DNA from 3 places in the Roseateles albus genome. Region 3 is predicted to be linked to each of the others. Evidence: predicted binding sites of a transcription regulator. Region 3 holds the regulator's gene; each other region holds the start of a gene.
What was found. The regulator sigma-54, encoded in region 3, starts transcription at its own class of promoters, with help from an activator protein. The targets are predictions, from matches to a motif close to TGGCANGNAANCTGCTTT.
Positions count from the first base shown of each region.

Region 1: PRZ03_RS12110 (circularly permuted type 2 ATP-grasp protein) is a predicted target of sigma-54. The motif match lies at 7,214-7,231, and genes of this name have one in related genera.
Region 2: glnA (type I glutamate--ammonia ligase) is a predicted target of sigma-54. The motif match lies at 5,209-5,226, and genes of this name have one in related genera.

Region 1 covers NZ_JAQQXT010000006.1:298,710-308,459, forward strand. The annotation lists gene PRZ03_RS12095 (circularly permuted type 2 ATP-grasp protein) at 1-1,237, opposite strand, end outside; gene PRZ03_RS12100 (transglutaminase family protein) at 1,305-4,733, opposite strand; gene PRZ03_RS12105 (alpha-E domain-containing protein) at 4,748-5,695, opposite strand; gene PRZ03_RS12110 (circularly permuted type 2 ATP-grasp protein) at 5,719-7,188, opposite strand; gene PRZ03_RS12115 (transglutaminase-like domain-containing protein) at 7,487-8,350, shown strand; gene PRZ03_RS12120 (AraC family transcriptional regulator) at 8,393-9,442, opposite strand; gene PRZ03_RS12125 (hypothetical protein) at 9,656-9,750, shown strand, end outside.
Region 2 covers NZ_JAQQXT010000003.1:262,142-271,891, forward strand. The annotation lists gene PRZ03_RS06490 (sterol desaturase family protein) at 1-821, shown strand, start outside; gene PRZ03_RS06495 (acyl--CoA ligase) at 863-2,389, shown strand; gene PRZ03_RS06500 (2-dehydropantoate 2-reductase) at 2,386-3,378, shown strand; gene PRZ03_RS06505 (EI24 domain-containing protein) at 3,418-4,311, shown strand; gene PRZ03_RS06510 (competence/damage-inducible protein A) at 4,323-5,117, shown strand; gene glnA (type I glutamate--ammonia ligase) at 5,342-6,757, shown strand; gene PRZ03_RS06520 (hypothetical protein) at 6,884-7,399, shown strand; gene glnL (nitrogen regulation protein NR(II)) at 7,427-8,545, shown strand; gene ntrC (nitrogen regulation protein NR(I)) at 8,590-9,750, shown strand, end outside.
Region 3 covers NZ_JAQQXT010000001.1:396,016-405,765, reverse strand. The annotation lists gene PRZ03_RS01685 (DUF2214 family protein) at 1-98, shown strand, start outside; gene PRZ03_RS23895 (hypothetical protein) at 107-496, opposite strand; gene PRZ03_RS01675 (serine/threonine-protein kinase) at 582-1,943, opposite strand; gene argS (arginine--tRNA ligase) at 1,984-3,693, shown strand; gene PRZ03_RS01665 (SPOR domain-containing protein) at 3,690-4,454, shown strand; gene PRZ03_RS01660 (thiol:disulfide interchange protein DsbA/DsbL) at 4,511-5,197, shown strand; gene PRZ03_RS01655 (thiol:disulfide interchange protein DsbA/DsbL) at 5,202-5,861, shown strand; gene lptA (lipopolysaccharide transport periplasmic protein LptA) at 5,967-6,590, shown strand; gene lptB (LPS export ABC transporter ATP-binding protein) at 6,590-7,372, shown strand; gene PRZ03_RS01640 (RNA polymerase factor sigma-54) at 7,388-8,911, shown strand; gene PRZ03_RS01635 (outer membrane protein assembly factor BamE) at 8,926-9,435, shown strand; gene PRZ03_RS01630 (PaaI family thioesterase) at 9,439-9,750, opposite strand, start outside.

The sequences.
Region 1 (9,750 bases), on a different contig from region 3:
GCTTGGCGATAAAGGCCGCCCGCTCGGCGCCCTTCAGGTCCTGGCCGAAGACGGTGAACTGGCGGCTTTGCGGAAAGGCGGGCTTGATCACCAAGCGGTCCAGCTTGGCAATCACCTGGGCCAGCGCTGCCGGCTCGCCGCACCACCAAGTTGCCACCGAAGGCATCTTCAAGGGCGCGCCCAGCACGCGCTGCGACAGCGCCGGCAAAAAGCCCAGCAAAGCGCCCGACTCCAGCAGATTGGAACCCAGGCTGTTGGCGATCAAGACATTGCCCAGCCGCGCCGCTTCAATCAGGCCGGGGATGCCTAGACTGGAGTCGGCGCGCAGCTCCAGCGGGTCGCAGTAGTCATCGTCGACCCGGCGCATGATCACATGCACCCGCTTCATGCCCGACAGGGTCTTGTGCCAGACCATGCCATTGCGCACGGTCAGATCCGAGCCCTCCACCAGCGGCAGACCCAGGTGGCGCGCCATATAGGCTTGCTCGTAATAGGTTTCGTTATAAGGGCCGGGTGTCAGCAAAACGATCAGCGGCGGCTCGCCGGCGCGCAGCGGCGTGCTGCCGCTGTTGGCGCATTGGTGGCCCCAGTAGCTGAGGCTGTCGCGCATCTTGTCGAAGAAGCCGGTCAAGGGGCGCACATTCAGGTCGCGCATCAGATCGGGGAAGGTGCGGCCAATCACAGCCCGGTTCTCCAGCGCATAACCGCTGCCGGACGGCGCTTGTGTGCGGTCCGCCACCACCCACCAGCGGCCGCTTGGAGCACGCGCCAGGTCCACTGCGTAGAAGTGCAGGGCAATGCCGTCGCGATGCCGCATGCCGTGACAGGGGCGTAGGAAGCCGGCATGACCGTGGATCAAGGCCGGCGGCAGCTGACCCTGCTGCAGCAGCAGTTGCGGGCCGTAGACGTCCAGCAGAATTTGATTCAGCAGTGTGGCGCGCTGTGTCACGGCAGCCTCGATCTCGGCCCACTCGTTGTGCGGCAGGATCAGCGGCAGCACGTTCAAGTCCCATGGGCGGCCGGCGCCGCGTGTGTCGGCGTAGACGTTGTAGGTGACGCCGTTTTCGCGCACCTGGCGCTGTACCGCCTCGTCGCGCTCGCGCATCACGCCCGGCGCTTCGCGCGCCAGCGCCGTCAGCAGCGCGCGCCAATGCGGGCGCGGCTGACCATCGGCGCCCAGCATTTCGTCAAAGCGGTCGGTGGCGGCCGGGTAGCCGGCAAGGAGTCGAGAGGGCACGGTGTGGCGAGCAGGTTCGCGGGGGACTACAGGGCCGTGATTATCTCTGCGCGCGTGGCCGCCACGTTCACAGCGGCTGCCAGCGCAGATCCAGCGTCATCGGGAAGCTCGGATTGAACGGCTCCTTGAACACCGTCATCGGCCCCGGCGTGTGGCCATGTGGCCAGAAGCGCGCGAAGCGCCTCGCCTCGGCCGCATTGGCATTGACGGGTGAATGTTCCTCGCTGCGACCGCCCGGATGGACGACGTGATAAGTGCAGCCGCCGATCGCGCGGCCGCTCCAGGTGTCGACCAGATCAAAGGTCAAGGGCGCTTGCACGCCAATCGTCGGGTGCAGCGCTGACCAAGGGCTCCAGGCGCGGAAGCGCACGGCCGCCACATATTCGCCCGGGACACCGGTCGGATGCAGCGGCAACATGCGGCCGTTGCAGGCAATCACATGACGGCCATCGGTGAGGCCGCGCACCAAGAGCTGCATGCGCTCGACCGAGGAGTCGACATAACGCGCTGTGCCACCGGCGGCCATCTCTTCGCCCAGCACATTCCAGGGTTCGATCGCCTGCCTGAGTTCCAGCTCCACGCCCTCGTAGACGACGGTGCCGAAACGCGGGAAACGGAACTCGATGAAGGGGTCGAACCAATGGTCCTCAAAGGCATAGCCGGCCGCGCGCAGATCGCGTGCCACATCGCGGATGTCTTGCGCGACGAAGTGCGGCAGCATCCAGCGGTCATGCAAGGCCGTGCCCCAATGCACCAGCTTGGCCTGGTAGGGCTGCTGCCAGAAGCGTGCCACCAAGGCGCGCAGCAGCAGCATCTGCAACAAGCTCATGCGCTCATGCGGCGGCATCTCGAAGGCCCGGAACTCGACCAAGCCCAGGCGCCCGGTGGGGCCGTCGGGTGAGTAGAGCTTGTCGATCGAAAACTCCGAGCGATGCGTGTTGCCGGTCAGATCGACCAACAAATTACGCAAGAGGCGATCAACCATCCAGGGCTTGTCGCCCGGCATCATGCCCGGCAAGACCCGGTCCATCTGCTGGAAGGCGATCGCCAGCTCATACAGATTGTCATCGCGCGCCTCGTCCACGCGCGGCGCCTGGCTGGTCGGGCCGATGAAGGTGCCGGAGAACAGATAGGACAGGGCCGGATGGTTCTGCCAATAGGTGATCAGGCTCTTGAGAAGATCGGGGCGGCGCAGCATCGGGCTGTCTTCGGCGGTGGCGCCGCCAAGCGTCGCGTGGTTGCCGCCGCCGGTGCCGGTGTGGCGGCCGTCGACCATGAATTTCTCGGTGCCCAGGCGGCTCAGCCGCGCCTCTTCATAGAGCGTGCCCATGGTGTAGACCAGCTCGCTCCAGCTCGCCGACGGATGCACATTGACCTCGATCACGCCGGGGTCCGGCGTCACGCTGAGCAGCTTGATGCGGGGGTCGCGCGGCGGGCCATAGCCTTCGATCCAGAGCTTCAGCTGCAATTTGGCAGCAGTCGCTTCGACGATCTGCACCAAGGCCAGATAGTCTTCGATGCGTTTGATCGGCGGCATGAAGACGTACAAGCGCCCGGCCCGCACCTGCACGCACAGGGCAGTGTGGATGACGTCGCGCGGCGCCGGGGTGGCGTTGTGCTGGCCGGCTAAAGGATGCGGCGTTGGCTCGGATTCGGCACTGGTCGAGCGGCCCAGGGTGGCACGCGCCAGCCGTTTGGCCGCCGCCAGCGCTGCGCGTGGGCCCCGCTGAGTTTCGCGGTCAGCGTGGGTCAGCTTGACGTCCAGCGTCGCCTTGGCTTCCAGCAGCGCGCTGCGCTCGGCAAAGGGGTCGAGATCGAATTCGGCCTCTTGCTCGTCCGGCAAGACCCAGGGCAGCGAGTTCAGCGGCAGGCGCAGACCCAATGGGGAGTCGCCGTCGATTAGGTAGAGATGCTCGCGCTTGAGCGGCCAGGCCGAGCTGCGCCAGCTGCTGCTCAGGCTCACGCCGGGCTCAAACGGTGTCGGCGCCAGTGGCAGCACATAGCCCACAACTTCGCCCAGGCCCTTGTCCAGCAAGCGGGCCAGACGGCGGCGCTGCTCGGAGTCGCTCAGATCAGCGAACAGCGGGTTCAAATTGCTCGGCAGACCCTCTTCGATCTGCGCCTGCTGGCGCACGTCTTCATAGGCGGGAATGGCGCTGGCGGCGGGCAGATGCAGACCCTCCAGCAGCGCGGCCATAAAGCGTTCGGCTTCGGCCTTGCCATAGCCGTCATTGCTGCCTTCTGCCGAGAACAGCGAGGCGTCGCGCCACATGGGCTGGCCGTCGACCCGCCAATAGATATTCAGCGCCCAGCGCGGCAGCGGCTCGCCCGGGTACCACTTGCCCTGGCCGTAGTGCAACATGCCGCCGGGGGCGAAATGCTTCTTGAGCCGCAGCATCAGCTGGCCGGCCAGCTCGCGCTTGTGCTCGCCATGCGCCTCGGTATTCCATTGCGCGCCGTCCATATCGTCGATGGACACAAAGGTCGGCTCGCCGCCTTGAGTGAGGCGCACATCATTGCGCTTGAGGTCGGCGTCGACCTGCTGGCCCAGGCGGTCTATGGCCTGCCAGTCGGCATCGGAATAGGGCTTGGTGACGCGCGGATCTTCATGGATGCGGGTCACCGTCATCTCATGCACGAAAGTGACCTCGGCTTTGTCGGTGAAGCCGCTGACCGGAGCGGCCGACGAGGGCAGGGCGGTGCAGGCGAGCGGGATATGACCTTCGCTGGCCAGCATGCCCGAGGTTGGGTCCAGGCCAATCCAGCCGGCCCCGGGGATGTAAACCTCGGTCCAGGCATGCAGATCGGTGAAATCAACCGCCGTGCCGCTGGGGCCGTCGAGCGAGGCTTGATCGGGCTTGAGCTGGATCAGATAGCCGGACACAAAACGCGCGGCCAGGCCCAAGGAGCGCAGGATCTGCACCAGCAGCCAGGCGCTATCGCGGCATGAGCCTGAGGCTTTTTGCAGCGTTTCCTCGGGCGTTTGAATGCCCGGCTCCATGCGCAGCAAATAGCCGATGCGGACCTGCACGCGCTGGTTCAGATAGACCAGAAAGTCATTCGTCGGCAGCGAGCTGCTGAGCATTTCGCTGCGCACCGCCGCGATCCAATCTTTGAGCATTGGCCCCGGCGGGTCGACCTGCAGATAGGGCCCTAACTCCGCCGCCAGTTGGGCCGGGTAGGCAAAGGGGAAGCGCTCGGCGTACTTTTCGACAAAGAAGTCAAACGGGTTGATCACCGTCATATCGGCGACCAGATCGACGGTGAAGCTGAGCTCTTCGGCCTTCTCGGGGAACACAAAGCGGCCGATGTAATTGCCGTAGGGGTCTTGCTGCCAGTTGATGAAATGCTCGGCCGGCTCCACCGTCAATGAGTACGACAGGATGGGCGTGCGCGCATGCGGCGCCGGCCGCAGCCTCACCTCATGCGGCGAGAGCGCTACGGCGCGGTCATAGCGGTAGCTGGTGCGGTGGTGCAGTGCGACGCGGATAGCCATGTGTGCCTCAGTGCTTAGACCGACGGATTCAAAAAGTCGCGACTGATGCCAAGGCCCAGCTTGCCGACGCGGTCCAGAAACTGGCTCAGGAAAACATGCAAGCCGGGTTGCAGGATTTCATCGATGCTGGCGAATTCCAGGTCGGCATGGATGCGACCGGCCAGGCGCAGCGTCTCGCCGGACTGATTGTTGGCCACCCGCTTCAAGTTGCTGAGCAGGCGCGCCATGCAATGCGCCAATGAGCGCGGCATATCGGGCCGCAGAATCAGCAGCTCGGCCACCTTGTCGGGCGTGATCACATTGCTATAGACCTTGCGGTAGACCTCAAAGGCCGAGACCGATCGCAACACCGCAGACCAATGGTAGAAGTCGCGCGCGCCAGGTCCCGAAGGCTCAGGCTTGGATTCCAGTGCGTGGAACTTGACGTCCAGCAGCCGGGCGGTGTTGTCGGCTCGCTCCAGGAAGGAGCCTATGCGCAGGAAGTTAAAGGCTTCATCCTGCAGCATCGTGCCCACCGTGACGCCGCGCGACAGATGCGAGCGGAACTTGACCCATTCACACAAGGCGGCCGGGTCTTGCGACAGCAAGCCGTCGGCGATCATTCGTTTGAACTCCAGCCAGGTCTGGTTGGTGGTTTCCCAAACCTCAGTGGTCAGCGTGCCGCGCACCGCACGGGCGTTCTCGCGCGCCTCACGCAGGCAGCTCAGAATCGACGAGGGGTTGCGCTCGTCGCTGACCATGAAATGCTTGACCCGCTCGCTGTTGATCTCGCCCCAGCGCGCCTGATACGGCCCGGTCAACTCCGAGATCGATAGCAGGCTGCGCCAGCCCTGCTCAGCGGCGGCGGCCGACTGCGGCAACAAGGAGGTCTGGTAGTTGACGTCCAGCATTCGAGCCGTATTCTCCGCTCGCTCCATGTAGCGAGAGAGCCAAAACAGATGATCGGCGGTTCTTGACAGCATTGTTCGTATTCCTTCAGAACCGATTAGTCTTCCAACACCCAGGTGTCCTTGGTGCCGCCACCTTGGCTGCTGTTGACCACCAGCGAGCCCTCCTTCAGCGCCACGCGCGTCAGCCCACCCGGCACGATCTGCACCTTCTCCCCGGACAGCACAAAGGGCCGCAGGTCGATATGGCGCGGCGCGATGCCGGCCTCGACAAAGGTCGGGCAGGTCGACAGGCTCAGCGTCGGCTGGGCGATGTAATTGCTCGGATTGGCCAGCAGACAAGCGCGGAAGTCCTCAATCTCCTGCTTGGTGGCGGCCGGGCCGACCAACATGCCGTAGCCGCCCGCACCATGCACCTCCTTCACCACCAGGTCGGCTAGGTTGTCCAGCACATACTTCAGGTCATCGGCCTCGCGGCAGACATGCGTGGGCACATTGTTCAGGATTGGTTTCTCGCCCAGATAAAACTCGATCATCTTGGGCACATAGGGGTAGATGGACTTGTCGTCCGCGATGCCCGTGCCTATGCCATTGGCCAGATTCACATTGCCAGCCTTGTAGGCCTCGACCAGGCCTGCGCAACCTAATGTCGAATCCTTGCGGAACACCTTGGGGTCGAGGAAGTCGTCGTCCAGGCGGCGGTAGATCACATCCACACGCTTGGGCCCCCGCGTGGTGCGCATATAGACGATGTTCTCCTTGACGAACAAGTCCTTGCCCTCGACCAGCTCGACACCCATTTGTTGGGCTAAGAAGGCATGCTCGAAATAGGCCGAGTTGTACATGCCCGGCGTCAGCACCACCACGGTCGGCTCGCTCTTGACGTTCATGCTGTGAGGGCCGACGCTGCGCAGCGTTTCCAACAGCAGATCGGGGTAATGGGCGACCGGCGCGATGCGGTGCTGCGAGAACAGATCGGGGAACAGCCGCATCATCATCTTGCGGTTTTCCAGCATATAGCTGACGCCGCTGGGCACGCGTAGATTGTCTTCCAGCACGTAGTAGCTGCCGCTGCCGTCGGGGTTGGCGGCGCGCACGATGTCGATGCCGGCAATCTGGGAATAGATATTCAGCGGCACATCCACGCCCATCATCTCGGGGCGGAACTGCGCATTGTTGAGGATGGGCCCTTCGGGCACGATGCCGGCGCGGATGATGTCTTGACCGTGATAAACATCGTGAATGAAGCGGTTCAAGGCGGTCACGCGTTGGCGCAGGCCGGCCTCCATCTCGCGCCATTCATCAGCGGGAATGACGCGCGGGATCACGTCAAAGGGAATCAAGCGCTCGGTGCCTTCGCCGCTGTCCTTGTCGCCATAGACGGCGAAAGTGATGCCGACGCGGCGAAAGATCACTTCCGCTTCTTCGCGGCGCAAGCGCATGGTCTCTTCGGCTTGACCGGCCAGCCAGCGTTCGAAGGTTTGGTAATGCGTGCGGGCGCTTGGGCCGGGGAACTCAAAAGCACCGGGTGCGCCATTGAAGTGCATTTCGTCGAAGCTGGATTTCATTCATGCTCTCCTTGTCTTTAACGTGTGAGCAATATCCGGGCCATGTGCTGGGCGGTGCTGATTGGTGCGTGCGGTTTTGGCGCTAGCTCAATATCGGGCGTTTGTGCACCAGCATGGTCGCACGCGCCGCACCAAGCTGGTGTCCGCTGTGGCTTCGTCCGGGGGCAATTTGCGCAGCGCGGGAAAGTGCGTCCTGACAAGGGCGCGCCCTAGCCCCATAATGGCTCCCCGCAGCGCCATATCGGCTGACGGTTGCCTTTTGAGCCCGCGCTGGCCCCGCCCAAAACGGAGCCTCCCCATGCTCAGATTCCAATACACCGTTGAGTTGAGCTACGAGATTGACGCACCGGGCTGCGATTTCATTTTCAACCTGCATGCCGCGCAGACACCGCAGCAGACCGTGCTCAGCGAGTCGCTCAGCAATAGCCAAGGTGTCAACTCCGTCCTCTACGTTGACGCGCTGAGCCAGACTCGTTTTTTGCGCCTGCAGGCGCAGGCCGGCCAGCTGACAATGAACTACAGCGCCAGCGTCGATCTGGATCATGTGCAAACGCCGACCGATCAGCTGACCGAGTTGGCCGTTGCCGATCTGCCCGGCGCCGTCTTGCCCTATGTCTACCCTAGCCGCTATTGCGAGTCGGACCGCTTGTACCGGCTGGCGGCGCAGGAGTTTGGTCAGCTGCCCAAGGGCTACGGCCGGGTGCTGGCGATCCGTGACTGGGTGCAGGCGCGCACGAGCTTTCAGGCCAACTCATCCACCGGCACCACCACGGCGGTGGACACCCTGGTGGACCGCGCCGGTGTTTGCCGCGATTTCGCTCATCTGATGATTGCTCTGTGCCGGGCCTTGAATATGCCGGCTCGCTTTGTCACCGGCATCGACTACGGCTTGGACTTGAGCCTGCGCGCGCAGGACTTTCACGCCTATGTGGAGGTCTATCTGGGTCAGCGTTGGTACTTGTTTGATCCCTCGGGCGTGGCCATCCCGATGGCCTTGATCCGCATCGGCACCGGCCATGACGCGGCCGATACTGCCTTCGCCACCATCTTCGGCGGCGTGCGCGGCGCTTCGCCGGTCATTCACATCGAGGCCATCGCCAACGCCCAGGGTCAGGTGGTGCTGCCCGAGCATGTGACGCAGGGCTTGTCGACGGCGGCTTGAGTGCCCTGCGCAGGCGCAGAGCCTTGGCGATTGACGGGGTTCTCAGTGCATGCCCGCGCCGACCTGTTCGCGCCAAGTGCTCGGCGCAGCCCCGGTCCAGCGCCGGAACGCGCGCGTGAAGCTGGAAATCTCGGCAAAACCGAGGATGAAAGCGACGTCTTGCACGTCCTGCTCGGGGTCGCGCAAGAGGTTCTGTGCCAGCTCCAGCCGGGTCTGTTGCAGCAGCTCGGCGAAACCGAATTGCTCCTCCTCCAGCCGGCGCTGCAAGGTGCGCTCGGTCATATGCATGCGCGCCGCGACCGCCGCGCGTGACACATGGCCCGAGGGCAGCATATTCAGCAGATGAGCGCGTACCCGGTGGTGAATCGCACCGCTATCGAGTTCGGACAGCGTGGCCGCCAAGATCTTCTCGGCGTTCAAGGCCATGCCGGGGTGGCCGCCGGGCAGCGGCGCATCGAGTTGGGCGGCCGTGAAGGCCACCGCCGTGCAATCCGCATCCGGTTCGACCCTGCAGCCCAGGCTGGTGGCCAGCAAGTCGGTGCCGGCGTTGCGCCCATGGGCCACACGCACGGCTGCGGGCGTGAAGGACTGGCCGCTGGCGCCGGCATAGGCATGACGGCACATGGCGCCGACAACACCGGCCCAGGTGTCATGCGTCAGCGCCAGCACGCCGGGGCTGGCGTGGTATTGCAGCCAGGTCAAGGCCTGCTCGCCTTCGCCTTCGATGCACACGCGTAACACGGCAATCGAGCTGACCAGATCGTAATAACGCACCAGCCGCCGGGTCGCCTCGCGCAAGCTGGTGCTGGCCAGCCAGGCCACGCCCAGCAGCCCCAGCGCGCGCAAATTGAACTGCCCGGCGATCTCAACCGCCAGGCCCGGGTCATGGGCGCAGGCGGCATCGGCTAAACGCCAGAACTGGATGGTGTCGCGTTGACTGATGCGGCTGCGCTGGTCCAGCAACTGCTGCGGGCTGATGTTGGCGCGCTGCAGCAAGGCGTTGGCGTCCAGCCCGCGCAGCAGCAAGGTCTGATGCAAGGGCAGCAATAGACCGCTTGCGACGCCGTCGCGTTGTCGACTGGGTTTGTTCACGCTGGGGCAACTCCTTCACTGACGGTGCAAGCCGCGGTCAAAACAGTAACGGCTATCTTAGCCGGCTTGCCGGAGCGGGATGGTCGGTGAACGATTGTCCCGAATTGTCAAACCGATGGCCGCGCCAGACATGGGGGAAACCCTGATCTCTTCTTAGCATCCTTCCTATGGTCGCCGCACTGAAGTGGCCACCACAGCCACTCAGGAGATGCCATGTTCGACCCCGGCCCCAAGTCACCTAAAAACCCCGCAGTGCAGGGCTTTCATATGCCCGCCGACGCCCGTATCGACACGGTTCTGGCGCTGCT
Region 2 (9,750 bases), on a different contig from region 3:
TGCAGATCGCGGTGATGCTGCTGCTGATCCGCTCGCTTGAGCGCTGGCGGCCGGTCGAGGCGCTTGTTGACAAGGCGGCCGTGCGGGTCGATGTGATTTACACCTTGATTCACCGCCTGGGCCTGTTCAAGCTGCTGATGTTTTTCAGCCTGGACCCCATTTGGGACGGCTTGGCCGGCGCGGCCCGCGTAGCTGGCCTGCCGAGCTTTCAGCTGGATGCCTTGTGGCCGGGTGTCAGCGATCTTCCTTGGGTGTCCTTCATCCTGTATTTGCTGGTGTTTGACTTCGTCAATTACTGGCTGCACCGGGCCCAGCATGCCTGGAGCTGGTGGTGGGCGCTGCATGCCTTGCATCACAGCCAGCGCCAGATGACGATGTGGAGCGACAACCGCAACCACCTGTTGGATGACATCTTGCGCGACGCGGTGTTCGTCGTGCTGGCGCGCCTGATCGGTGTCGAGCCTGGGCAGTTTGTCGCCTTGGTGGCGATCTCGCAGCTGATGGAGAACCTGCAGCATGCGAATGTGCGGCTCTGGTTCGGCCCCGTGCTGGAGCGTGTCTTCGTCAGCCCGCGTTTTCATCGGCTGCACCACTCGATTGGCATCGGCCATGAGTCGGCCGGGCGCGGCACGCTGGGCGGCCACAACTTTGCGGTCTTGTTTCCGCTCTGGGACATGCTTTTTCGCACCGCTAACTTTGAGCTGCGCTGGGATGCGACCGGCGTGCGTGATCAGTTGCCCGACGAGGGCGGGCGCGACTACGGGCGTGGGTTCTGGTCGCAGCAGTGGCTGGGTCTGGGGCGGTTGTTCGGTCGGCGCTGACGATAATGGGCCGCACGCTAACGCTATCCAACGAGCCCCAAATGAGTCCAGACCAAATTTTGTTTGACCTGCTGTCCACGGGCCAGCCCGAGGCGCCTGCGCTGTCGGCGCCGGGCCGCCCGCCCTTGAGTTTCGCGGCCTTGCGGGACTTGGTGGTAAACACGGTCAGCCAACTCAATGCCTTGGGCCTGGGCGCAAACGACCGTGTCGCCATCGTGCTCAATAACGGCCCCGAGATGGCCGCCTGCTTTGTCGCCTGCGCTTGCGGCGTGGCGAGTGCTCCGCTCAATCCGGGCTATCGCAGCGATGAGTTCGAGTTTTATTTGAACGATTTGCAGGCGCGCGCCTTGATCGTCGAAGCCGGCAGCAGCTCGCCCGCGATTGCCGTGGCCGAAAAGCTTGGCGTGCCTATCCTGCGTTTGGTGCTCGAGGCCGGCGCGCCGGCCGGCGCCTTCGGCTTGAGCAGCGGTTTTGAAGCCAAGCCCTTGGCCGCACCGATTTGGTCGGCGCAGGCCGATGTCGCAATGGTCTTGCACACCTCCGGCACCACCTCGCGGCCCAAGATCGTGCCCCTGTCGCAAGCCAATCTGATTGCCTCGGCTCGCCATATCGGGCAGAGCCTGCAGTTCCAGCCGGATGACTGCGGGCTGAATGTGATGCCCTTGTTCCATATCCACGGCCTGATCGCCGGCGTGTTGGCGCCGCTGGCGGCCGGCTCGCAGGTGTTTTGCACGCCCGGCTTCAATGCCTTGAAGTTCTTTGCCTGGATGGAGGAGGCCAAGCCGACCTGGTACACCGCCGTGCCGACCATGCACCAGGCCATCGTCGCGCGGGCGCGTGGCCATGCCGAGCTGATTGCGCGCCAGCCCTTGCGCTTTATGCGCTCGTCGTCGTCATCAATGCCGCCGCAGGTGATTGCCGAGCTGGAGGCGGCGTTTGGCGCGCCCTTGATCGAGGCTTACGGCATGACCGAGGCGGCGCATCAGATGGCCTCTAACCCCTTGCCGCCACGGATTCGCAAGCCGGGTACCGTAGGTCTGGCGGCAGGGCCCGAGATCGCCATCATGGGAGCGGCGGGTCAGTTGCTGGCAGCCGGTGAAATTGGCGAGATTGTCATTCGCGGCCCCAATGTGACGCAGGGTTATGAGAACAACCCGGCTGCCAATGCGGAAGGCTTTCGCAATGGCTGGTTTCGCACCGGCGACCAGGGGCAGCTGGACCTGGATGGTTATCTGAGCATCACCGGGCGGCTGAAGGAAATCATCAACCGCGGCGGCGAAAAGATCAGCCCGCGCGAGGTCGATGAGGTCATCATGGACCACCCGGCTGTGCAGCAGGTCGTCTGCTTCGGCATGCCGCATGCAAAGTTGGGCGAGGACGTTGCTGCGGCGGTGGTCTTGCGTGAGGGTGCTAGCTTGGACGAGGCCGGCTTGCGCGCCTTCGTCGCCACCCGACTGGCCGACTTCAAGGTACCGCGGCGGATTCTGTTTTTGAGCGAAATTCCCAAGGGTGCTACCGGCAAGTTGCAGCGCATAGGTCTGGCCGAAAAATTGGGCTTGGGGGCATGAAATTCGCCATCGTCGGCGCCGGAGCGATCGGCGGTTTGTTGGGTACGCGGCTGGCGCTGGCGGGCGAAGAGGTGGTGTTCATCGCCCGCAATCAGAATCTGGCCGCCATTCAACAACGCGGCTTTCGGCTGCTGCTGGAAGACGGCAGCGAGGCTCATGCAAGCCAGGTTCGGGCGGTACAAGACATGGCTGAGGCCGGGCCGCAAGATGTTGTGCTCTTGACGCTCAAGGCGCATCAGGTGCGCGAGGTTTTGCCGGAGCTGCGCGCGCTGTTTGGCCCGCATACCTTGTTGGTGAGCATGATCAACGGCTTGCCCTGGTGGTATTTTCAAAAGCTGGGTGGGGCCTTCGAGGCTAAGCACCTGGACAGCGTAGACCCCGGCGGCCTGATCGCCGGCCAAATCGAGGCCGAGCGCATCATTGGCAGCGTGGTTTACCCGGCGGCCGAGCTGGTCGAGCCCGGCTTGGTGCGCCTGATCGAGGGCAATCGGTTTTCGCTCGGCGAACTCGATGGCAGCCGCAGTCCACGCATCGAGGCGCTGTCCCAAGCGCTGATGCGCGCCGGCTTCAAGGCGCCTGTTTCCAAAGACATACGCAGCGAGCTCTGGGTCAAGCTCTGGGGCAATTTATGCTTCAACCCGATCTCGGCGCTGACGGGGGCAACGCTGGAGGACATTTGCCGCTTTGCGCCGACTGCTGAGTTGGCGGCGGCGATGATGGCCGAGGCGCAAACCCTGGCCGAGAAGCTGGGCGTGAACTTCAAGGTGTCGATAGCGCAACGCATCGCCGGCGCCGAGGCGGTCGGCGCGCACAAGACCTCGATGCTGCAGGATCTGGAGCGCGGCCGCGCGCTGGAGCTGGAGGCGCTGGTCGGCGCGGTCCTGGAACTGGGTCGCATCACCGCCACGCCGACCCCGCATATCGCGGCGATCTACGCCGTCACCGCACTGCTGGCCCAGACCCGGGCCACGCCCAACAAGCCTCGCTAAGATTGCAGCCTGTGTAGCCAGGGTCGAGGGAAACAAGAGATGGTCAACTCCATGAGTCGGGTCGGCGACGCGTTTTGGCGCGCCGTGGCCTACTGCCTGCATCCGCGGGTGATTTTTTTGTCGCTCTTGCCCCTGGTCTTGATGGCCGGCCTGGCTTTTGCGCTGGGCTATTTTTTCTGGGAACAGGCGGTGGACGGGGTGCGTGCCACCCTGGGCAACTGGCGTTTGGTCGAGTCCTTGTTGGGCTGGCTGGACCATATGGGTGCCGGAGGCCTGCGTTCGGTGCTGGCGCCCTTGATGGTCTTGGCCTTGGCTCTGCCGGTCATCGTGGTCTTGAGCTTGCTGCTGGTGGCTTTGCTGATGACACCCAGCCTGGTGCGTCTGGTCGCGCAGCGGCGCTTCGCCCAGCTCGAACGCAAGCAGGGCGGTTCTTGGTGGCGGTCTTTGGGCTGGTCGCTCTGGCATGTGAGTCTGGCCTTGTTGGCGCTCTTGGTCAGCATGCCGTTTTGGTTGATTCCGCCCTTGGTGCTGATCGTTCCGCCCCTGATTTGGGGTTGGCTGGGCTACAAGGTGTTCAGCTTTGATGCGCTGGCCGAACATGCCTCGGTGGCCGAGCGGCGCCAACTGATGCGCCAACACCGTCTGCCCTTGATGACGCTGGGTCTGGTGACCGGCTATCTGGGCGCCGCGCCGGCTGCGATCTGGGCCTTTGGCGTGATGGCGCTGGCCTTGGCGCCGTTTTTGATCATTGCTTCGATTTGGCTCTACACCTTGGTGTTCGCTTTTTCGACCTTGTGGTTTACTCATTACGCTCTGGCCGCCTTGCAGGAGATGCGTGAGCTGCGCGCCGGCAAGCGCGCTGCCGAGCCCGAGCTGCCGACGGTCGATGAGCTGCTGCAGCCAGCACCCGCGCCCCTGATTCCTCCCCTGTGAGCAAAAGAGAAATGAAAATCGGCCTGATCATCATTGGTGATGAAATCCTCTCCGGCAAACGCCAAGACAAGCACCTGTCCAAGTTCATCGAGCTGCTGGCCGCGCGCGGCATGAGCCTGGACTGGGCGCAATACCTGGGCGATGACCGCGAGCATCTGGTGGCGCAGCTGAAGCTTGCCTTTGCCAGCGGCGACCTAGTCTTCAGCTGCGGCGGTATCGGCGCGACACCGGACGACCATACCCGCCAAGCTGCCGCAGCCGCACTGGGGCGAGACCTGACCCTGCACCCGCAAGCCCGTGAGCTGATCTGGGAGCGCATCAGCGAAATGGCGGCGGAGCAGGGCGTGACTGCCGACCCGGATCATCCTGACACTTGGCGACGACTTGAGATGGGCCTGTTCCCGACCGGCGCCGAGATCGTCCCCAACCCCTTCAACAAGATCCCCGGCTTCTCGGTCGGTACGGTCTACTTTGCGCCCGGCTTCCCGGTGATGGCGCATCCGATGATGGAATGGGTGCTGGACCAGCGCCATGCCGACCTGCACCGAAAGGTGGGGCGCTTGGAGTTGTCGATGATTGTGCAAAGCACGATGGAGTCGATGCTGACGCCGCTGATGGTGGCGATCGAGGCCGAGTTCGCCGGCATCAAGGTGTTCAGCCTGCCCAGCGTGGACCACCCGCAATGGGGTCGCCATATCGAGCTGGGTGTGAAGGGAGATGCCGCTCAACTCGACGCAGCCTACGCGGCCCTGAAACTGGGCGTGCTTCAAACTGGTGCAACCGTAGGCACTGAATTGGTGCGCTAATCTGGGGCACTTTGCACCGCATTGGTGAATAGATGGTTGATGCAAGGCCGGTTCACGCCATAATTCCCATGGCTTCTGGGCTGCACCTTGTTGGCACATAAAGTGCTTAATACAGGATGCGGCGCTTGAAACATGGGCGCGAGCCGATATCTGTTTAACATCGGCGTGAGCCAATGTCTTTTAGAGTCCCTAAACAATTTTCCCCGCTAGCTAGGAGTTTTTTGATGGCCAAGACCGTTGCCGACGTGATGAAGATGGTGCAAGAGAACGAGGTCAAGTTTGTTGACTTCCGTTTCACCGATACCCGTGGCAAGGAGCACCATGTGTCCGTGCCGGTGTCCCATTTTGATGAAGACAAGTTCATTTCCGGCCACGCGTTTGACGGCTCGTCGATCGGCGGCTGGAAGGGCATTGAAGCCTCGGACATGCTCTTGATGCCCGATCCGAACACGGCCAATATCGACCCCTTCTTCGAAGAGCCGACGCTGATCCTGAGCTGCGACGTGGTCGAGCCGGGTGATGGCAAGGCTTATGAGCGCGATCCACGTTCCTTGGCCAAGCGCGCCGAAGCCTATCTGAAGTCTTCCGGCCTGGGCGACGCCGCCTACTTCGGCCCCGAGCCAGAGTTCTTCATCTTCGACAGCATCCGCTGGAACATCGACATGTCCGGCTGCTTCGTCAAGATTGACTCCGAAGAAGCATCGTGGAACACCGGCAAGGACTACGAGCACGGCAACAAGGGCTATCGCCCGGCCGTCAAGGGTGGCTACTTTCCAGTGCCGCCGGTTGATTCGGGCCAGGACATGCGCTCGGAAATGTGCTTGATTCTTGAGCAGCTGGGCATCCCGGTTGAAGTGCATCACCACGAAGTGGCGAACGCAGGCCAGATGGAAATCGGTACCCGTTTCTCGACCCTGGTCGAGCGCGCTGACTGGTTGCAGCTGCAAAAGTACGTGATCGCCAATGTGGCCCATGCCTACGGCAAGACCGCGACCTTCATGCCAAAACCTATCGTGGGCGACAACGGTTCCGGCATGCACGTGCACCAGTCGATCTGGAAAGACGGCAAGAACCTGTTCGCAGGCGACGGCTACGGCGGCCTGAGCGACTTCGCGCTCTACTATATCGGCGGCATCATCAAGCACGCCCGTGCCCTGAACGCGATCACCAACCCTGGCACCAACAGCTACAAGCGCCTGGTGCCTGGCTATGAGGCTCCAGTCAAGCTGGCTTACAGCGCGCGTAACCGCTCGGCTTCGATCCGTATTCCTTATGTGGCTAACCCCAAGGGTCGCCGTATCGAGGCACGTTTCCCCGATCCATTGGCCAACCCATACCTGTGCTTCGCCGCGCTGATGATGGCCGGTCTGGACGGCGTCGAGAACAAGATCCATCCGGGCGAAGCCGCCACCAAGGATCTGTACCACTTGCCGCCTGAAGAAGACGCATTGGTGCCAACCGTCTGCCACAGCCTGGACCAAGCGCTCGAGTGCCTGGACAAGGACCGTGCCTTCCTGACCAAGGGCGGCGTGTTCACCGATGCCTATATCGATGCCTATATCGAGCTGAAGATGCAAGAAGTGCAGCGCATGCGCATGACCACGCATCCGGTCGAGTTCGATATGTACTACACGCTGTAATGGCCACTTGCGGCGTGCGTGAAACACACGTTACGTCGCACGCTGCCTGTGCATGGCGAAAGGGACGGCTTCGGTCGTCCCTTTTCTTTTGCGATCGCGCCAGCTGCTATGCGCCACAATCCCGCCATGCTTATTCGACCCTTTTCATTGCTTGTTGGCCTGATCAGTGCGCTTTTGCTTGCAGGCGCCGCGCAAGCGCAGTCCATCGTTTACCGCTGTCCCGGCCCGCCGGTGCTTTACACCGACGCATTGACGGCCAAAGAAGCGCAGGCCAAGGACTGCCGCTCGATCGAAGGCACGCCGATCACGGTCTTGCCGGCGACGCGTGCAAAGCCCAACCCGGCTGCAGCGCCCAATTCGGCCGGCAGCGAAGTGCGGGGCAGCAGTGAGGGCCGTATCGACCCCAACCAACAACGCACGCGCGATGGCGAGCGCCGTCGAGTCCTGGAGACCGAGTTGCGCGAGGCGCAGGAGCGGCTTGACGCTTTGCAGCGCGACTACGCCGGCGGCAATGCCGAGCGCCGCGGAGATGAGAAAAATTATCAAAAATACCTGGACCGCATGGCCGAACTCAAGGCCAGCATCGCCCGCCAAGAAGTCGATGTGCAGGCACTCAAGCGCGAGATCAGCAAGCTGCCATAGCTTGTTCATTCAATGGGAGGGCCGGCCATGAACCCCTTGCGCCGAGACCCTTCCGGCTTTGAAGCCTTCGATATGTTGGCCACCATGGTGGCCGTTGTGCGCCCCGACGGGGAATGCCTGTTTGCCAATGCCGCGTTCGAGAACGTGATGCGCTTGTCGCGCCGGGCGGTGGAGCGCAGCAATCTGTACGACTGGTTTGCCGATGCGGGCCGACTCAGCGACACCGTCACCGGTGTGGCCCGCAACGCCTATTCCAGCAGCCGCTTTGACGCGCTGCTGCGGCGTAGCAACTTGCCGCAAGAACTGCCGCTGCCGGTGCATGTGATCGTCTCGCAAATGGATAACAGCGAAGATCAGGTGCTGATCGAGCTGATCGAGAACGCCCAGCAGACCCGCCAGGACCGTGAGGAGCGTACGCTCGATCAGGTCCAAGCAACCAAGGAGCTGACGCGCAACCTGGCGCATGAGATCAAGAATCCGCTCGGCGGCATCCGTGGCGCAGCGCAGTTATTGGCGCTGGAATTGCAACCCAACACGATCGGCCCCGAGTTGTCCGTTGAGTTGGCCGAGTACACCGAGGTCATCATCCACGAGGTCGATCGCCTGCAGTCGCTGGTCGACCGCCTCTTGGCCCCGCACCGCCATGCGCAGGTGGTGGGCGATGTGAATATCCATGAAATCTGCGAGCGGGTGCGCCAGCTGACCTTGGTCGAGTATCCGCGCGGTCTCTTGATCAAGCGCGATTACGACATCTCGCTGCCGGATTTTCGCGGTGACCGCGAACAGCTGATTCAAGCGGTATTGAACATCGTACAAAACGCCGCGCAAGCGCTGCAGCAACGCATTGCGGATGCCGACGCGCAAGACCCGGCCTGCATCGCGCTGCGCACGCGGGTCGCGCGCCAGGTGACGATTGGCAAGCAGCGCTGGCGCCTGGCATTGGAATTGCATGTGGAAGATAACGGCCCCGGCGTGCCGGCCGAGATTCGAGATCGCATTTTTTACCCCTTGGTGTCGGGGCGAGATGGCGGCTCGGGTCTTGGCCTGACGCTGGCGCAAACCATCGCTCAGCAGCATCAAGGCATGCTTGACTGTGAAAGCGAGCCGGGCCGGACCGATTTTCGTATGACCCTGCCGCTTCCTTGATGGGCGGGGTTTGAACGGCGCTGATTCGCTACAGGACCTTCTGCATGAAATCTATCTGGGTTGTTGATGACGACCATTCCATTCGTTTCGTGTTGGAAAAAGCGCTGACGCGCGAGGGCTTGCCGGTGCGCTGCTTCAGCAACGCGCGTGATTTGCTGGCGGCCTTGGATGAAGACAGCCCGCAGGTGCTGGTGTCCGATATCCGTATGCCGGGTGGCTCAGGTCTTGATCTGCTGGCCAAGGTGAAGGCGCGCTTGCCGCATCTGCCCGTCATCATCATGACCGCCTATTCGGACTTGGACAGCGCCGTGTCGGCCTTCCAGGGCGGCGCGTTCGAGTACCTGCCCAAGCCCTTTGATCTGGCCGCTGCGGTCGAATTGATACGGCGTGCGCAGACCGAGAGCATGCGCGAGGCGGTTGGCGAAGCCGCCGCCGCCGAGGTGCCCGAGATGCTGGGTCAGGCGCCGGCGATGCAAGATGTGTTCCGCGCGATCGGGCGGCTCAGCCAAAGCCATGTGACGGTCTTGATCACCGGTGAATCCGGTTCGGGCAAGGAGTTGGTGGCGCGTGCGCTGCACAAGCACAGCCCGCGCTCTGAAGGGCCGTTTGTCGCCATCAACACGGCGGCCATCCCCAAGGATTTGCTCGAGTCCGAGCTGTTCGGCCATGAGCGCGGCGCCTTCACCGGTGCGCAGGCAACAAGGCGTGGCCGTTTCGAGCAGGCAGACGGCGGCACCCTGTTTCTCGATGAAATCGGCGATATGCCGCTGGAATTGCAGACGCGTCTCTTGCGGGTCTTGTCCGACGGGCAGTTCTACCGTGTCGGCGGCCACAGCCCCTTGCGCAGCAATGTGCGCGTGATTGCCGCTACCCACCAGAACCTGGAAGCACGCGTGCGCCAAGGCGCGTTCCGCGAGGATTTGTTTCACCGCCTGAACGTGATCCGCCTGCGCCTGCCGCCGCTGCGCGAGCGGCGCGAAGACATTGCGGTGCTGGCCAAGTTCTTTTTGCAGCGCAGCGCGGCCGAGTTGGGCGTTGAGCCCAAGCGCCTGACCGACGCGGCGCTGGCCTTGCTGCTGGACTTTGAGTTCCCGGGCAATGTGCGGCAGCTGGAAAACATTTGCCATTGGCTCAGCGTAATGGCGCCCAGCCAGGTGGTGGAGCCCAAGGACCTGCCGCAAGAGTTGCTGCAACCGGGCTTGGGC
Region 3 (9,750 bases):
TCAAGGCGGTGCGGGCGCAAATCATGCGAACCGCGCACCTGCTTTTGTTGATACCCGCAGCCGGCGTGATGTTGGCACGCGGTTTGGGCATCAGTTAAGTAACGACTTACTTGGCGGCGGCGTCAGCCACGCACTTCTTCTCAAAGCTGGTCTTGGCCGCGCCGGCCAGCTTCTTCTCGGCAGACTTGGCTGCGCAAGTGGCGGCAGCGTCAGCGACCGGAGCCGCTGCATCGGCAGCGGGTCCGCCGTCGGCCGTGCATTTTTTGACGAAGCTGGTCTTGGCCGCGCCATGCAATTTCTTCTCGGCAGCCTTGGCATCACAAGCGGGATTGCCAGCGGCCGGATGATCGGCATTGCACTTCTTCAAAAAGCTGGTCTGCGCCGCGCCGTGCAGCTTCTTCTCGGCGGCTTGCGCTTCACAAGTGGCGTCTGCTGCGTGAGCGACGCCGGCGAAGGCGAGCGTGGCCAAGGCCGCAAAGCTAATCAGTTTCTTCATCTGAGATCTTTCTGAGTGGATGGAAGGATTGAAAACTACCTGACGATCAATTCAAGCATGACAACGCGACAAGCTCAAGACGGGTTTACATGATGCGGCGCGGATGGGCGATGGCTTCATGCGCGGCATGCAAGCGCCGCACCAAGACCTGGATAAAGCCGCGGTCGAAGCGGTGCTGGCATTCCGGACTCAACATCCCCAGCGATTCGGGCGTGAAGGAGATCGTGGTGCAGATCTCACTCACCACTACATCGGTGCTGTGCCGCCGCAGGTCGGGGTTAGGCGCAAGGTAAGCCATCTCACCGACCGAGGTGCCCTGACCCAGCGTGGCGACCTTGTTTCCTTCCCTGAACACCTCGACCGCACCTTGCGCAATGATGTGAAAGGTATTGCCTTCCTGGCCACGCTTGTACAGCGCATGCTCCGGCGGAAAACGCCGCCAGCGGCCCCGGTGCACCACTTCCCACAGTTCCACATCACCAAAACCGGCAAAGAACTCCAGCGCGCGCAGCATATTGAAGCGCTCAGAATCCTTCACCTCATAAAGTCTGGCCAGCGGCACCAATTGCTTGGACACCAACTCCGACAGCGCGCGGCCAAAAGCTTCCCAGTCCGCATAGCGCTCTTCCGGGTGCTTGGACAGCGCCTTCAGAATCACCGCATCCAACTCCGCCGTCACGCCGCCGCGCAGCCCCACGAGCGAAGGCGGTGCCTGGTGGTAAATCTGGTGCATCAAGGCCATCTGGCTGGGCGCATCAAAGGGCGGGCGGCCGGCCACCAGGTGATAAAGCACGGCGCCGAGCGCGTAAACATCGGCGCGGCAATCGACATCGCCACCCTCGATCTGCTCCGGCGGCATATAGGCCAGCGAGCCAACCCGGTGCACCTGCGTCGAATCGGAATGCAGGTTCAGCGCGCTGCCGAAATCACTGACCTTGACATCGGTGACCTGACCCTGCCCGTCCAGCACCGCCAGCAAATTGGCCGGTTTGACGTCGCGGTGGATCAAGCCCTGGCGGAACACATAGCTCAAGGCCATCGCGCATTTGAAACCCAGCTCGACGATTTGGTCCAGCGGCAGCAGCCGGTCACTGCGGCAAAAATGCTTCAGCGTCACGCCGGGCACAAACTCCATCACCAGATAGGGCGCGTCCTGCTCGGGCACAGCGTCGAGGATTTGCACCACATTGGGATGCTGCAGCCGCCCGGCCAGCGCGGCCTCGGCGGCGTAGAAGTGGAAGCTGTAGTCGCCCTGCTGTCCGGCACGGCTTTGCGTGGCCCAAGACCGCATGCGCTTGATCGCCACTTCGGCCTTACGGAATTCATCGAAGGCCAGAAACACATCGCTGGTGGCGCCCTCACCCAGGCGGCGCAGCACCTTGTACTTGCCGATGTAGACCGGCAAGTCGAGATTTGGCTCCAATGGCAATTCGAGGTCCGAGGACATGACGACCATCATACGCAAGCGCCACCCGTAGAATCTCGAAATGATCCAAGCCAAGCAAGAACTGCTCGCCGCCCTGGGCGAAGCCATCCAGGAACTCAGCCCCGGCTCCACGCTGCTGGCTGCCTTTGAATCGCCCAAGCAGGCCAGCCACGGCGACTTCGCCTGCACGGCCGCCATGCAGATGGCCAAGCCCCTCAAGAAGAACCCGCGCGAATTGGCGCAGGCGCTGATTGATGCCTTGAACGCCCGCCCGGCCTTTCAGCGCTGGGTCGCCAGCATGGAAATCGCCGGCCCCGGCTTCATCAATATCCGCCTGACGGACGCCGCCAAGCAGGCCGTCGTCGCCGAAGTCTTGAGCGCTGGCGCGGGCTTCGGCCAGCAGCCGGCCAACGATCGCCATGTGATGGTGGAATTCGTCTCGGCCAACCCGACCGGCCCGCTGCATGTTGGCCATGCCCGCCAAGCCGCCCTGGGCGACGCGCTGTGCAGCTTGTTCAAGACGCAAGGCTCGCAGGTCACACGCGAGTTCTATTACAACGACGCCGGCGTGCAAATCGCCACGCTGGCCAACTCCACCCAATGCCGCCTCAAGGGGCTCAAGCCTGGCGATGCCGGCTGGCCGGAGAGCGCCTACAACGGCGACTACATCCAGGACATCGCCGACGCCTTCCTGGCCAAGCAGACGGTGGTGGCCGACGACCGTCAGTTCACCGCCTCGGGTGACATCGAAGACCTGGACAGCATCCGCCAGTTCGCCGTCGCCTACCTGCGCCATGAGCAAGACCTGGACCTGCAGGCCTTCGGCCTGAAGTTCGACAGCTACTTCCTCGAGTCCGGCCTCTACAGCAGCGGCCGCGTCGATGACACCATCGCCAAGCTGATGGCCAGCGGCAAGACCTTCGAAGAAGGCGGCGCGCTGTGGCTGCGCACCACCGATTACGGTGACGACAAAGACCGCGTGATGCGCAAATCGGAAGGCGGCTACACCTACTTCGTGCCTGATGTAGCCTATCACATCGACAAGTTCCAGCGCGGCTACAGCAAGTGCATCAACATCCAGGGCACCGACCATCACGGCACCATCGCGCGCGTGCGCGGCGGCCTGCAAGCGGCCAATGTCGGCATCCCGCAAGGCTTCCCCGACTACATCCTGCACAAGATGGTCACCGTGATGAAGGGCGGCGAGGAGGTCAAGATCTCCAAGCGGGCCGGCAGTTATGTGACGCTGCGCGATCTGGTCGACTGGACCAGCCGCGACGCGGTGCGCTTCTTCCTGATCGGCCGCAAGGCGGACACCGAGTTCACCTTTGATGTCGATCTGGCGCTGAAGCAGAACGACGAAAACCCGGTCTTCTATGTGCAGTACGCCCATGCGCGTATCTGCTCGGTGATCCGCAACTGGGTCGCGCGTGGCGGCGATGAGGCGACGCTCAATCAAGCTGACCTGAGCCTGCTGAGCGCGCCGACCGAAGCCGCCCTGATGCTCAAGCTGGCCGATTACCCGCGCATGCTGAGCAGCGCGGCCGAATCTCTGGCTCCGCATGATGTGGCGTTCTACCTGCGCGACCTCGCCGCTTGTTATCACAGTTACTATGCAGCCGAGCGGGTGCTGGACCAGACGCCGGCCTTGAGCCAGGCGCGTGCCGCCTTGCTCGCCGCCACCCGCCAAGTGATTGCCAACGCATTGGACGTGCTCGGCGTTACAGCACCCACCGTCATGAGTCGCGAAGCGATTGAGGAAAGCGCATGAGCCAGAGCAGCGTCAGTAGCAAAAGCAAGGTCAGCAGCAAGAAGCAAGGGCAGCGCGGCGGCTTTGTGTTGGGGCTGATCGTTGGCGTGCTGCTGGGCCTGGGCCTGGCCCTGGGCGTAGCGCTCTATATCGCCAAGGTGCCGATTCCCTTCATCAACAAGGTGCCGCTGCGTACCGCCGAACAAGACGCGGAAGAAGCCACTCGCAACAAGAACTGGGACCCGAACGCACCTTTGGCCGGCAAGGCCGGAGCCAAGGTTGCCAGTGGCGTGGTGGGCGGCGCAGCGCCTGCAGCGGCTCACAGCACAGCGCCCGCCGGCACCGCGTCCACGCCCGTCTTAGCGACGCCGGCCCTTGCGCCAGCCGCTCCCGCCAGCAGCGCTGCTCACACAGCAACGCCCGCCGCAAGCAGCGCGAAAGCTGCCGAGAAGACCGAAAGAACCGAAAAATCCGAGAAAGCGACCGACAAGGCGAGTGACAAAAAGGCTGACGCCAAAGCCGCCGCAGCGGCCGCCAGCGCCGAGCCCTTCATCTATTTTGTCCAGGCCGGCGCCTTCGTCAAAACCGAGGACGCCGAACAACAGCGCGCCCGCTTGGCCATGCTGGGTTTCAGCGCCAAGGTGCTGGAGCGCGAGCAGTCGGGCCGCACGGTGATGCGCGTGCGCATTGGCCCGCTGGACAACCGCGAAGAAGCCGAAGACCTGCAGCGCAAGGTCGAGGCCGCCGGCATCGAAGCCAATTTGGTGCGCGTGCAACGCTGATGGGCCGCAAGGCCAGCCCTTCCAAACCACTTATTCCCCGCCCTAGGATATTCAAGATGATGAAGCGTCGCGATTTCTCCGCAATCTGCAGCCTGAGCGCCGTTGGCGCCGCGAGTGTGCTCGCCGCCGGCCTGCCCAATCTGGCCATGGCGCAGGGCGGCCCGGTCGAAGGCAAGCAGTTTCAGCGCTTGTCCCAGCCGCTGCCGGTGGCGCCGGGCAAGATTGAGGTGGTCGAGTTCTTCTGGTACGGCTGCCCGCATTGCTACGCCTTCGAACCAGTTGTCCAGGCTTGGTCCAAGCAGCTGCCGGCCGACGTCAGTTTCCGCCGGGTGCATGTGGGCTTTCGGGCCAATATCAAACTGCACCAGCGCCTGTTCTTTGCGCTGGAAGCAATGGGCAAGGAAGAAGAGCTCTTGCCGCGCGTATTCAGCGCCTTCCATGTTGAACGCCTGAGCCTGGACGACGAGAAATCCATCCTCGACCTGGCAGCCCGCATGGGCCTGGACATGGCCAAGTTCACCGCCGCCTTCAACTCCTTTGGAGTACAAACCAAGAGCGCGCAGGCCAGCAAGCTGTCGGAGGCTTACCGCATCGACGGCGTGCCCGCTTTAGGCATTGGCGGCAAGTTCCTGACCTCGCCTGCCATGGCAGGCATCCAGGGGCAGACCGAGGCCCAGCATGGTCAGCAGGCCGTGGCGGTGGCCGATTACCTGATCAAGCTGCTGCGCAGCAACAAGGGTTGAAGCGATGACTATTCAGCGCCGCTTCTTCAATGCTGGCCTGGCAGGCCTAGCAGGTATCGCCGCAGTCGGCGCCCCCGGCCTCAGCCAGGCGCAAAGCGACAAGCCCGTCGAGGGCAAACAGTTCTTGCGCCTCGCACAGCCGCTGGCCAGCGCCGGCGCGGAGGGCAAGATCGAGGTGTTCGAGTTCTTTCTCTACACCTGCCCGCATTGTTTTGCCTTTGACCCCGCGCTGACGACCTGGAGCAAGACCTTGGCGCCGGACGTGTCGCTGCGCCGCATCCATGTAGGGGTGGGCGCCATGCACAAGCTGCACCAGCGCTTGTTCTATGCGCTCGAAAGCCTTGGCCGTTTGGGCGACTTGCATGAGCAGGTCTTCAAAGCGCTACAGATCGAGAAACTCGATCTGAGCAGCGAAAAAGCCATCACGGCCTGGGCCGTTGGCAAGGGCTTGGACGGAGCCAAATTTGGTGCCGCCTTCAACTCTTTCGGCGCGCAGACAAGGTTGGGCCAGTCGACCAAATTGGCCGAGGCCTACCGCGCCGATGGCGTCCCGGCCCTAGGTGTCGCCGGACGCTTCCTGACCTCGCCCAGCATGGCCGGCGGCATCCCGCAAGCCCTGGTCGTGGCCGATCATTTGATCAAGCTGGCACGCAGCAAGAGCTGAGCGGGAGGGCATAGCCACCCCCGGGCTAGAATGGTCTGCAAGAATTGTGCCGCCACTCAGATGATGCCTACCCAAACGCCCACTCAACGCCGCTGTGCCCCTGTTTTGCCCTCAAAGCTGCTGGGCCTGGCGGGGGTGGGCCTGAGCGCCTTGCTGACGCTGGCCGCAGGGCCGGCGTGGGCCGAGAAGGCCGACCACCTGATGCCCTTGAACATCGCTTCCGAGAAAGGTGGCAGTGTCGACGTGGCCAACCAGAGAACCGAGTTTCTCGGCGATGTGGTGCTGAGCCGGGGCAGCCTGGTGCTGCGGGCCGAGCGCATCGACCTGCGCGAAACCGGCGACGGCTATTACCAAGCGAACGCCAGCGGCAAAACCGGCAAGCAAGTCAGCTTCCGCCAGGCGCGCGATGTGCCCGGCGAGGCCATCGAAGGTTTTGCCGATGCACTTGAATACGATACCCGCAGCGATTCGGTGCGTTTTCTTGGCAATGCGGTGGTGCGCCGCACCCAGGGCAGCAAGGTGGCCGATGAGGTCACCGGCGCCTTGATCGTCTACAACAACCGCAGCGAAGTTTTCACGGCCGAAGGCGGCGCCACCTCGCCACACCCGAGCGGCCGGGTACGGGTGGTGTTGATGCCTCGTGGCGCTGCTGCGGCCGAGGCCAATGCAGCGCCGGCCTCAGCGGTGCCGCTGCAGCCCAGCGTGACCTTGCCGAAACGCCAACCTTGATGAGCAGCGCAGCTCACATCCCGGCGCTGGAGTCTGGCCCGCGCAGCCGCTTGGAGGCCGAGGGCCTGGCCAAGACATATGGGGTACGCCGGGTCGTCACCAATGTCCATGTCGGCGTCAACAGCGGCGAGGTGGTTGGCCTTTTGGGCCCCAATGGTGCAGGCAAAACGACCAGCTTTTACATGATCGTCGGCTTGGTGCGCGCCGATGCCGGCGAGATCCGCATCGACGGCCGCGCCGTGCAGCATTTACCTATCCATCAGCGTGCGCGCCTGGGCCTGAGCTATCTGCCGCAAGAGGCTTCGATCTTTCGCAAGCTGACGACCGAACAGAACATCCGCGCGGTGCTGGAGTTGCAAGTCGGGCCGGATGGCCGCGCCCTCTCGCCTGACCGCATCAACGAATTGCTAGAGAGCCTGCTGCACGACCTCAGCATCGAAAAGCTGCGCGACAGCCCGGCGCCGGCCTTGTCGGGCGGTGAGCGGCGGCGCGTCGAGATTGCGCGCGCACTGGCCACCCAGCCGCGCTTCATCCTGCTGGACGAGCCCTTTGCCGGCGTCGACCCGATCGCGGTGCTGGAGATCCAGCGCATCATCGGCTTCCTGAAGGCGCGCGGCATTGGTGTCTTGATCACCGACCACAATGTGCGCGAGACGCTGGGCATCTGTGACCGCGCCTACATCATCAGCGAAGGTTCGGTGCTGGCCGAAGGCACACCGGCCGAAATCATCGAGAACGCCGACGTGCGCAAGGTCTATCTCGGCGAAAACTTCCGCATGTGATCTGGTTAGCGGCGAATGAAACCCTCTTTGCAGCTACGGCTGAGCCAGCACCTATCGTTAACGCCGCAGTTGCAGCAGTCAATCCGGCTGCTGCAACTCTCGACCCTGGAGTTGAACCAAGAAGTCGAGCAGATGCTGGCGCAGAACCCGCTGCTGGAAACCGAGGAGGATTTCAGCGTCGCGGCGCCCGAGTTGGCCGAGATGCGCGCCAGCATCAGCGAAGCGACCGCCGCTGAGGACAGCGGCGCCGATATGGAGCTGGGCGGCGGTGGCGAGGCCGCGGCCGAGTTGCAGGCCGAGGACTTCGGCGCAGTCGAGCGCGAAGACTGGGAGAACGGCACCGAGCGCGATGACTTTGACGGCATCCGCGAGTTGCCGGCCAACAGCCCCGGCAGCAACTCAGGCAGCGGCGATGACGACGGCGAACATGCCGATCAATCCACGGGCGAAATCAGCCTGCAAGAGCACCTAACTCAGCAAATGGCTGGCATGGGCTTGTCGGAGTCCGACCGCATGGCCTTGCATGTGCTGATCGAATCATTGAATGAAGACGGCTATCTGGAAGACAGCCTTGAAGAAATCTCAGAGGCGCTGTCCGAGGACATCGAAGAGCGCGAAGACCTGCTGGACCATCTTCGTATCGCGCTGAAATGGCTGAAGAACATGACGCCCACCGGCGTCGGTGCGAAAGATTTGGCCGAATGCCTGGAGTTGCAATTGCGCGCCCTGCCGCGCAGCGCGGCGCAGATGATCGCCATCATGATCTGCCAAAAACACCTGGAGCTGCTGGCCCGGCGTGACTACAAGAGGCTGTCGGCCCTGACCGGTGCCGACGATGAGCTCTTGCGTGAGGCGCAGGCCTTAATTGTTTCACTGGAGCCCAAGCCGGGGCGCGCTTTTGCACGCGGCATGGCCGCAGCGGTAATCCCGGACGTGATCGTGCGCAAGGTCGGGCGCGAGTTGCGCGTCATCATCAACCCCGAGGTGGCACCGAAGCTGCGCATCAACGAGCTGTATGCGAACGCGCTGCGCCAAACGCGCGGCGGCATCACCAACAGCCCGCTCGGCGGTCAGCTGCAGGAAGCGCGCTGGTTCATCAAGAATATCCAGCAGCGCTTTGATACGATTTTGCGCGTCTCGCAGGCCATCGTGGAGCGCCAAAAAGCCTTCTTCACGCATGGCGCTTTGGCGATGAAACCGCTGGTGCTGCGCGAGATTGCTGATGAGTTGGGTCTGCATGAGTCGACCATCTCGCGCGTCACCACGGCCAAATACATGGCCACCGTGTTCGGCACTTTTGAGTTGAAATACTTCTTCGGCTCGGGGCTCAGCACCGAGGCCGGCGGCAATGCTTCGAGCACCGCTGTGCGCGCCTTGATCAAGCAATTCATCGACGCCGAGAACCCAGCCAAGCCACTGTCCGACAGCGCGCTGGCCGAAATGCTGGACGAGCAAGGCATACAGGTCGCGCGCCGCACCGTGGCCAAGTACCGCGAAGGCATGAAAATCGGCACGACCACGATGCGGCGGGTCAACTAAGGAGCAAAGACCTCATGTCTGTTTTCAAAACGATCGCCATTGCGAGCCTCATGTGCCTGAGCCTCGCCGCTTGTGTCAGCGTACCCAGCCCACGCAGCGTCAGCCCCGGCATGAGTGCGGCCGCCGTGCTGGCCCAATATGGTCAGCCGACGCAGATCTGGCCCGACCTTGACGGCAAAGGCGGCAAGACCTTGGAGTATTCGCAGCAACCGATGGGCAAGAGCGCGCTGATGATCCGCGTCGACGCCGATGGCAAGGTCATCAGCATCGAGGACACCTTGCAGCCCGCCGTGCGGGCCCGCGTGCAACCGGGCTGGACGCCCGATCAGGTCAGCCGCCTGCTGGGCAAGGAACGCACGCGCGTGACATTCAGATTCAGCGGCGAAGAGGTCTGGGACTGGACCGTGCCCGATGAAATGATGGGTCAGCGCCAGCGTTTCAATGTGCACTTCAAGGACGGCGTCGTGCTGCGCACCACCCACAGCATGATCTTCGACGATGAGCGCATGTTCCCGGGACGTTAAGCCCTATTTGGGGTAAAGCAGCATCTGCGTACAGCGGAACAGCGCCAGCGTCTTGCCCGTCTCGCGATGCGTCACCACCGCGTCCCACACTTGAGTCGTGCGGCCCAGATGCACCGGCTTGGCCCTGCACTCGATCACGCCGTCACGGGCGGTGCCCAAGTGATTGGACTTCAACTCAATCGTCGTGAAGCCGCTCGCACCGGCCGGCAAATTGGCGATGCAACCGTAACCCGCGCAGGTGTCGGCCAAGCTGACGATGCTGCCGGCATGCAAATAGCCGTTCGGCGCCATCACGACGGGACGCACCGGCAACTC